3 regions of the Parabacteroides sp. 20_3 genome follow, and region 1 is predicted to be linked to each of the others. Evidence: riboswitches for the same ligand, from Rfam matches in the RefSeq annotation. Region 1 holds a riboswitch; each other region holds the start of a gene.
What was found. A riboswitch is a leader RNA that binds a small molecule or an ion and turns the genes downstream of it on or off. The one in region 1 is predicted to bind thiamine pyrophosphate.
Positions count from the first base shown of each region.

Region 2: it holds a riboswitch for thiamine pyrophosphate, as region 1 does, so the genes downstream of both, ACESPU_RS05925 (sulfide-dependent adenosine diphosphate thiazole synthase) here and ACESPU_RS20435 (TonB-dependent receptor) in region 1, are expected to answer to the same signal.
Region 3: it holds a riboswitch for thiamine pyrophosphate, as region 1 does, so the genes downstream of both, thiD (bifunctional hydroxymethylpyrimidine kinase/phosphomethylpyrimidine kinase) here and ACESPU_RS20435 (TonB-dependent receptor) in region 1, are expected to answer to the same signal.

Region 1 is NZ_CAXSNO010000012.1:105,745-109,025, forward strand. It holds gene nusA (transcription termination factor NusA) at 1-1,115, opposite strand, end outside; gene rimP (ribosome assembly cofactor RimP) at 1,120-1,587, opposite strand; TPP riboswitch at 1,825-1,935, shown strand; gene ACESPU_RS20435 (TonB-dependent receptor) at 1,978-3,281, shown strand, end outside.
Region 2 is NZ_CAXSNO010000002.1:505,848-509,128, reverse strand. It holds gene ACESPU_RS05935 (DUF3440 domain-containing protein) at 1-888, shown strand, start outside; gene ACESPU_RS05930 (ParB/RepB/Spo0J family partition protein) at 872-1,396, shown strand; TPP riboswitch at 1,487-1,583, shown strand; gene ACESPU_RS05925 (sulfide-dependent adenosine diphosphate thiazole synthase) at 1,646-2,416, shown strand; gene ACESPU_RS05920 (hypothetical protein) at 2,473-2,892, opposite strand; gene ACESPU_RS05915 (DUF6769 family protein) at 2,963-3,281, shown strand, end outside.
Region 3 is NZ_CAXSNO010000001.1:36,718-39,998, forward strand. It holds gene ACESPU_RS00150 (thiamine phosphate synthase) at 1-47, opposite strand, end outside; gene ACESPU_RS00155 (thiamine phosphate synthase) at 38-634, opposite strand; gene thiD (bifunctional hydroxymethylpyrimidine kinase/phosphomethylpyrimidine kinase) at 627-1,475, opposite strand; TPP riboswitch at 1,470-1,567, opposite strand; gene ACESPU_RS00165 (BamA/TamA family outer membrane protein) at 1,671-2,900, opposite strand; gene cbiD (cobalt-precorrin-5B (C(1))-methyltransferase CbiD) at 3,053-3,281, opposite strand, start outside.

The sequences.
Region 1 (3,281 bases):
TCGATCACCCAGCTGTCGATCTCGTCGGAGAACTCATCCAAGTAGATATCCTCCTCGTCCGCTCCTTCGATATCACGGAATACGTCAATCGTATACTCAGTCAACATACAAGCCAACTTAATATTCAGACCGCCCTTACCGATCGCTAAAGAGACCTCCTCAGGACGTAGATAAACCTCAGCTTTCTTTTCTTCCTCATTTACACGGATAGAAGAGATCTTAGCCGGGCTTAAAGCACGCTGGATAAACAAAGAGAGATTTGAGGTGTAATTAATCACATCAATGTTCTCGTTTCTCAACTCGCGAACGATTCCGTGAATACGAGAGCCTTTCATACCTACGCAAGCACCCACCGGGTCAATACGGTCATCGTATGACTCGACAGCCACTTTGGCACGCTCTCCCGGGATACGGGCGATCGCCTTGATCGTAATCAAGCCGTCATTAATCTCCGGAACCTCCAACTCAAACAACCGCTGCAAGAAGACCTTATCCGTACGGGAAAGAAGGATCTTCGGGTTGTTATTATAGTTATCCACACGTTGAACGATCGCACGTACGGTCTCTCCCTTACGATAGAAATCGGTCGGGATTTGCTCGGATTTCGGCAGTAGCAACTCATTACCATCGTCATCCAGCAACAGGATTTCTTTCTTCCACACCTGATAAACCTCAGCGGCGATGATGTGGCCGATTTTATCCTTATACTTAGCGTACAAGCTGTCTTTCTGCAATTCAAGTATCTTTGAAGCCAAAGTCTGGCGCAAGTTTAAGATCGCACGACGTCCGAAGTCCGCGAAATGCACCTCGTCGGTCACTTCCTCGCCCACCTCACAGTCGGCGTCGATTTTACGGGCCTCCGTCAACGTAAGCTGCAAGTTCTCATCCTCCAATTCATCATCAGCCACAACCGTACGGTTTCTCCAGATCTCGAAATCACCTTTCTCAGGATTGATAATCACGTCATAGTTCTCATCCGTGCCAAACATCTTGGCGATCACGTTACGGAACGAATCTTCCAAAACGCTAATCATCGTATCTTTATCGATATTCTTCAACTCCTTGAACTCCGCAAGGGTGTCAATCATACTGATTGTTTCCTCTTTCTTGGCCATAATCTTACTTGAATCTTATTAAGTATTTTGTATATTTTATTTCATCAAATGTATACGACTCATCCTCTATCACGGTTACCTTCCGCTTAGCGCCCTCCGGTTTCACCTTCTTCTCGACAGAGACAACCACACCGTTCTCGTCGGCAGATTTCAACACACCTGTCAGCTTCGAGCCGTTTTTCAACAGCATCTCCACCTCGTTTCCGATGTTCTTGACGTATTGGCGAAGTACCTTAAAAGGAGAAGTAATGCCGGCGGAGCCAACCTCCAGCTCATAGTCCTCGACGTCACGATCCAGATGCTCCTCCAAATACCGGCTCAACTCAGCGCAATCATCAATGCTTACCGCTTCATCGTTATCAATTTCAACGACTATCAGGTTCCCCGGTTTAATCACTACGTCTACTAAATAATTGCTTGAAGAGGCTAGTTTTTCCTCTACTAATTGGCTTACCACTTTCTTTTCTATCATACACATATCTGTTAAGAACAAAAGAAGGGGACTACCCGCCCCCTCCTCAACTTCACTTAATCGCCCGCAAATATACAAAAAATCAATGAGTTCTCAAAATATCCTCATCTTTTTGCAGAAAAAATTAATACGACACAAACCGGATTACGATCGATAGTAATCAGAATTAATATCTATAGAAATCCGATTTACTATTGATAGTAATATTTATTAACATTTTTATGCCTATCTTTGCTGCCGAATACGAAGGGGTGCTCGCGGAATCCTTCACGAAAGGAGCGGGCTGAGATCATACCCATAGAACCTGTACAGGTAATGCTGTCGTAGGGATTCATGCTTCTCCGATCCTTTCTATTCATCTATTTAGTTTTAAAGCAAAAAGATGAAAAGATGAAAAATGTATTGGTTATCTTGGCCGGCTCCTTGCTGGCTACAACCGCCAAGGCACAAATGCCTAGTCCGGTCGACTCCTTGAAAATCTCAAAAGACGTATCTTTAGATGAAGTGGTTATTACCGCTACCAAAGTCGGGAAAGAGACCCCGGTAGCTTATAGCGACATCTCCAAACAAGAACTAAGCAGCCGGAACAACGGGCAAGGTATCCCATTCCTTATCTCCCAATCCCCGTCTGTTATCATGACCTCGGATGCCGGAACGGGTATCGGTTACTCCGGTTTTCGTATCCGGGGTACAGATGCGAACCGTATCAATATCACGATCAATGGCGTACCGGTTAATGACTCCGAGTCTCATACCGTATTCTGGGCTAATATGGCCGATATAGCTTCCTCGGTAGAATCGATCCAGATCCAACGAGGCGCCGGAACCTCTACGAACGGAGCTGCGGCTTTTGGCGCTACGGTCGCCATGCAGACCGAGAAACCGTCCTTAAAGCCTTACGGCGAATATTCCGTATCAGCAGGTTCTTTCGGTACGCTGAAACATACGGTAAAAGGCGGCACTGGATTACTTTACGATCATTTCGCTTTCGACGCCCGCTACTCCAATATCCGTAGCGACGGCTTTATCGATCGTGCCTCCGCCCGTATGAGTTCTTACTATGCCTCCGCCGCTTTCTATGCCGATAATACATTGATTAAATTCCAAGCCTTCGGGAACAGCGAGAAGACCTATCAAGCATGGAACGGTGTTCCGTCTTATTTACTTGACACAGATCGTAGCTATAATCCATGCGGAGAATATGAGGAAGATGGAGTGAAGAAGTTTTATAACAATCAGACGGATAATTATTGGCAACACAACTACCATTTAATGGCCAGCCAGCGTATCGGAGATTTCTGGAATATGAACCTGACCCTTCATTACACCGACGGAAATGGATATTACGAGGATTATAAATCGAAAGCCAAATTCAGCAGTTATAAACTACCGGAATATATCGATCCGGAGGGTAATACCGTAAAAAAGACGGACCTTGTGCGCCGTAAATGGCTCGACAATTATTTCTATGGGGCCGTTTATAGCGCGAACTATCAACGTGACAATACCCGCCTTACGCTGGGAACCGCCGTCAACAACTATGTAGGCGATCATTTTGGCCGGGTAATGTGGACCAAAAGCGCAAACGTCTTGCCACAACCGGATTACGAATATTATCGCAATACCGGTAAGAAATTAGACTACAACGCATACGCTAAATTGACTCAACGTCTTTCCCCTCTTTTCACCGGCTA
Region 2 (3,281 bases), on a different contig from region 1:
TGGGATTATGATTTTCAGAATATGTTCCCTTTTTGGTTGTATCAACGGAAAATGGGCCGGCGTATATGTTGCCTTGTTGGTATCCGTACCCAAGAGAGTTTTAATAGGTGGCGGGCCATACATAGTGATAAGAATTACAGAAAACTAGCTAATTATAAATGGACTCGCAGAATGAATTATTCTATATATAACGCATATCCTATTTATGATTGGAAAACTCAGGATATCTGGATAGCGAACGGAAAGTTCGGTTGGACATATAATCATTTGTATGATTTGTATTATCAAGCAGGGGTGCCTTTGTCCCGGCAACGTGTGGCGAGCCCATTCATATCCCAAGCGATATCCACACTGTTCATTTACAAAGTTGTCGATCCCGACATGTGGGGGAGGATGGTTGGACGTGTAAACGGTGTTGGCTTTGCCGGTATATATGGGAATACCTCCGCTATGGGATGGAGGGCTATCAAGTGCCCAGCCGGGTTCTCTTGGGAGAAATATATGTATTTTCTCCTAAATACTTTACCCGAAGAAACTCGTGAGAACTATTTGAATAAGTTAAGAGTCAGCCGTAAATTCTGGAGAGAAAAAGGAGGATGCCTCAGTGAGGAGACTATCGCTAAGTTACGGGCGGCTAATATTCCTATCATTGTGGAAGAATGTACCGCTTACCATACGGATAAGAAACCGGTACGGATGGAGTATATCGATGATATCAATATACCTGAGTTTAAAGAAATCCCTACTTACAAACGTATGTGTGTTTGTATTTTGAAAAACGATCATACATGTAAGTATATGGGTTTTTCCCAGACAAAACGAGAAAGGGATATGAGAAAAGAAGTAATGGACAAATATAATTTTTATAAGCATGGGAAACTTTGTTAGTCCGGCATATGGTGTTAGGGCTGTCCCTATAGAAAAAATTGTAGCCAACAGCTATAACCCTAATATCATGGCACCACCGGAAATGCGATTATTGGAACTTTCCATTTGGGAGGATGGCTATACGATGCCTTGCGTCTGTTATTATCTTGAAGAGGATGATTTATATGAGATAGTAGATGGTTATCATCGTTATCTGGTTATGAAGCAATCTCAAAGGATTTATGATCGTGAGAAAGGAATGTTGCCTGTAACGGTGATTGAGAAAGATATTTCAAACCGAATGGCTTCAACCATTCGCCATAACAGGGCTCGAGGGATGCACAACTTGGAACTTATGACGGAGATTGTTACGGAGTTGGTCAAATCTGGGATGTCTGATAAGTGGATCATGCGTAATATTGGAATGGATAAAAATGAGTTACTTCGGTTCAAGCAGATTTCGGGATTAGCTGAATTATTCCGGGATAAAGAATTCGGTTGGTCTGATGACTGGTCGGAAGAAGACTAAACTTTTTACATTTTGTTTGGCTGAGCGTTTTTTGCCTTTTATGGCTCTGTTGAGTACATATATACTAATTTTTTGTACATTTGCCCCCGACTTTTCACATAGGGGTGCCCGAGTCATACGGGCTGAGATTATACCCATCGAACCTGATCCGGGTAATGCCGGCGAAGGGAAAATAAGGTAGAACTAGGAAATAAAGGGGGCGTTACCTCTATGTGCTCCCTGATGTTTAAACTTTAATTAGTTATTAAGATGGAACAGATTGTTTCAAGTGGAATCATTGACTCTTACTTCGAGAAGTTGAAGAGCAACTTGTCTGTGGATGTAGCGATCGTGGGAGGGGGACCTTCCGGTATCGTGGCCGCTTATTTCTTGGCGAAAGCCGGTAAGAAGGTGGCGTTGTTTGATCGTAAGCTGGCTCCCGGTGGAGGTATGTGGGGCGGCGCTATGATGTTCAACGATATCGTGGTGCAGGAAGAGGCTATGCCGATTATCAAGGAATTGGGCGTAAGTTATAAGGAGGGTGCTAACGGCACGTATATCATGGATTCGGTACATACCACTTCCGCTTTGATTTATCAGGCGACGAAGGCGGGCGCTACGATCTTTAACTGCTATTCGGTAGAGGACGTGGTGTTTCATAACGATGCCGTAGCCGGTGTGGTAGTGAACTGGGCTCCGGTAATCCGTGAGGGGATGCACGTGGATCCGTTGACGATCATGGCAAAGGCTGTCTTGGAAGGTACGGGGCATGATTGCGAGATCGCCCGTGTGGTAGCCCGTAAGAATGATATCCAATTGAATACACCGACCGGAGGCGTGATCGGCGAGCGTTCCTTGAATGTGGAGCTGGGTGAGCAGACGACGGTGGAGAACACGAAGGAGATCTACCCGGGATTATTCGTTTCCGGTATGGCCGCTAACGGCGTAAGCGGTAGCTTCCGTATGGGACCGATCTTTGGCGGCATGCTGATGAGCGGCAAGAAGGCGGCTGAGTTGATCTGCGAAAAGCTTGGGAATTGAAAATTGAGAATTGAGAATTGAGAATTATTGATTGTTGTATCTTTAATTTTCAATTCTCAATTCCCAACGGTTTTTCCTTGTCTCAAGAATAAGAATCCCGTTATGATCAACGCCGTGGATAATCCCGTATAGAATACAGAAATGAAAGAATTCGGCAGTAAATGGAGCGCACGGATCGTGATCCCGAAAGCGATCATGAAGATCATGATAATCCAACCTTTCACGTCGAAGAAAGAGAACGGGCAATGTTTCCCGTTTTTCCGGGAGATCCGTTCGGAATGTTTATAGAAAAGCCGTTTAAAGACCAAATTGAAGAAAAGTAAGAAAACGATGGTCGCTTCCCCGATCTTGAATAACCAATAATGGGTATCGTTTAACCATGTGACGATACCGATGCGTAAGATATTGATACCGGCGAAAATCCATACGCAACCGGCGGTATATAATAATACCTTTTTATTTACTCCAAACTTCATCTATCTTTTTATTTACCGCAAACTTACAACATTCATGTAAAAAACGGAAAAATATCCTTATCTTTGTGCCATGCGTGAGAAAATGAAACAGAGGGTTGTACAATACGTGGTGCTGATGGCCGGCATCTTGGCATTGCTTTCTGTGGTTATCCCTCACCATCATCACCGGGACGGGATGCCTTGTTATCAATCCTTGACCGCGGAGCAAGCGCATGGCGATAAAAGCACTGATACGCATGATTGCGGTTGCGACGGGCATAACTTGGCCTATTTCAGTACGCATATTTCTCATTTTATGGATGGAGATGTGGATATACATCTGATGCCGTTACTCGTCTTATTTGATTACATTTATCCACCTGAACCGGCGTTTTGCGGACAGCTCCTTG
Region 3 (3,281 bases), on a different contig from region 1:
CCGACTCTTCCATTCTCATCATATCCGAAATAATAATTTAAGGCCATACTTGTAATCGTTTGAATTGTTTTATGAGTTGATCCGCAACAAGAAGGGAGGGATCGTTTCCCCAAAGGGCCCCGAGAACGGCGACACCGCCGAAGGGGATATCTCTTAATTTCGTTATTGTTTGTGAGCAGATTCCTCCCAAGGCGATCACCTTATCATCGATGATGCCCTTTGCGTTTCGCAATCCATCTAAGGGGAATCCGCTACCATATCCTTCTTTGGATATACTCTGAAAGATCGGGCTAAGGAATACATAGTCGCATACCGGTTTATACTTGATAATCTCTTCCAGACTATGGCAAGAACGACTTATACTGCCTTTATATAAAGGTGGAGCTTCCGGGTTCCTCTTGTTCAAATGGACTCCTCCTAAAGCCCTTTCTTCTGCCAAGGTAAACCAATCATGAAGAACGATCCTGTCGTAATAAGCCGGAGAGATGTTATCCAATAAGCCCTCCAATTCATCACGTTTACAATCCGGTTTACGTAGATGTAAACGAGACATTCCTTCCGCGAATAGAAGTTCGATCAAAGAAGCTTCATCCGCGAAAAAATAAGGTGTAGTAATTACGACCAGCTTATTCATGATTCCATCGGATTTTATGAAGGGCAGAGGGTGAGAAGAAGTGGTTTACAGGTCCGTGCCCTTTTCCCATGCATACATTTGCCCCGTGAACGAGCGCGTTATTCATATATTCCTTGGCTAATCGTACGGCTTCCACCAATGAATGGCCGAGTGCCATATAAGCGGCGATGGCGGACGATAGCGTACAGCCCGTTCCATGGGTATTGAAAGTCTCCACTGTTGGCGAGGCCAGACAAATCGGATTATTCTCATTGATAAATAACCGATCCACCGTTTCTACTCCGGGAATATGCCCCCCTTTGATCAATATAGCCTTACATCCTTTTTCCTGCAATTTCCGGGCGGCAAGTAAGATATCCGCCTCGTTATTGATTTTTATACCGGAAAGATATTCCGTCTCGGGAATATTCGGAGTAAGCAGTGTCGCTTTAGGGAACAACTCATCAATGATGGTTCGGATGGCGTCATCCTCCAATAATTTACTTCCGCTCGTGGATATCATCACTGGATCTAAAATGATAGAAGTCTGTTGGAAGGAAGATAAAGTTTCAGATACGACCTTTACGGCATCCTTGTTATGTAGCATCCCTATTTTTACGGCATCTACGATGAAGTCCTCAAGAATAGCTTCGATTTGTCCTCTCAAAATCTCGGGAGAGATCGCTTGGATCCCTCGCACTCCCTGTGTGTTTTGAGCGGTTATAGCCGTTATCGCCGAGGCTCCAAAAACACCCAGCGAGGAAAAAGTCTTAATATCCGCTTGTATTCCGGCACCACCGCCACTATCAGAGCCCGCGATCGTTAAAGCTACCGGATAACGGTACGTTTCATTTTTATCCATCTAACATTCGTTTTTCTTACGGCGGCATTACCCGCATCAAGTAGTAAGGGTATGATCTCAGCCCATATAGTATGGCACCCCTTCGACGACGCAAACTTAGTGAAAAAAATCGATATTAAGATATTTCCGGCTTTTAAACGATAATTTTAACGCAAGGTTATACTTCCATAAATCGTAGACGGGAGCCTTCTGGTTTTAGAAGGCTTCCGTCATATTCATATAAACCGCCATCCCTTTTTGGTTCGGGTCTTTGCCTACGTCTAGGCGGAAGTTCTTGCCGGGTTGCATTTGGATACGTAAGCCTACGCCGTAGTTGAACTTCCATTTATTCCAGTCTACGATAGGAGCGTTTCCGATCGTACCCGTGCCGACCCAGCCAACAAAACCACACTTCGCCCAGAAATTACCGCTCTTATATTTCTCCACGCTGCCGAACATATGACGATACTCCAGAATCCCATACGCCATGGTCTTGTCACGGTACTTGCCCCAATAGTATCCGCGAAGATCGAAAGGAGAGCCAAACGAAGGAAGCTCCGTAAAAGGAACGTTTCCCACACCGATTTGTGTCTTGGCGATCCATGCCAAGGTGCTACGAGGACGAAATACTTGCTGGAACTGGCGGTATTCTAACTCGAACATCTCATAATTATATGCACCGCCTAAATACTTTCCATACACTTTAGCGATCGCGCTTAGTAACATACCGGAACTTGGGGTCGCCACGTCATTTCGTGTATCGTATTGAATCAAGCCGCCGACACCGATATTGACATAATCTCGTTTGAACTTATTGAAATAAGGATCTTCGGCCATCACCGGGTTGATATCATCTGATTTGCTGAAATTAATATCAAAAAGAGGACCCGTATATAAATGAGGCCTAACTTCCCATACGAAACGGGGATATAGTTGGAAAGAACTCTTATGGAATTTCGTTGTCGAATCGCTTTTCTCGATTTGCTCGATCGTCTCATAGCCTTTCCCGAAATAATGCGAAGGTTCGTTCCGATAACCGTAACTGATATAAATACGGAAGCGATTCTCGTTGAAGAATAAGGTACCGGCACCGGCAAAAACGAACGTCCCGTTTAAGGTGATGTTAAATCCCGCAGGGATAAACGATCGTTGGGATATCGTATCATTCTTGTTTAAGCGAAAGCTAGCCAAAACCGCGCCACCTACGCCAAAGGAGGCTTCCGGCGTGTAAGACGGTCCGCCAAGGATAGACCACCAGATCCTTTTGTTGGCCCGTATGGAGTCTTTATGTAATTGTTTATGATAACGTTGTATTTGCTTTTCGGTCATAGGCTTACCATCCAGCATCAGCACTTCTTTCGGAATCGTGTCATTGGAAATGCCTTGCGCCTTTACGGAAAAGGCGAATAGAAGGCAGGCCATATAAATTAAAAGATATCTAAACATTATTTTAATCAATATTTAGAGGGCAAAAGTACGAAATCCTCCTAATATGTATTCTTAAAGAATCCCTAATAAAAAAGAATAAACAGCTAAAAAGAAATGCTATTACAGTCTGGGGGTTGTAGATACGTAGCGTGCGTGCTGCGTCTCTACAGCTAAGATTGGTACAAGACCTTGCCCTCTTCGGATATTAACAGCAAGGTTAGTTCGCCGTCGGGAAGGATAGGAGCGCAATACGATTTACATTTTTGTAAAAGTAATGGGAAAAAACGATTTTGATCTTTTTCCGTAAGAAGCTCCCATAATTCACGGGCCAACGTAATCCGATTGATTGCATCTACGGTCGCCTCCTCGCATTTCGCTTCTTTCGCTACATCTTGAAGG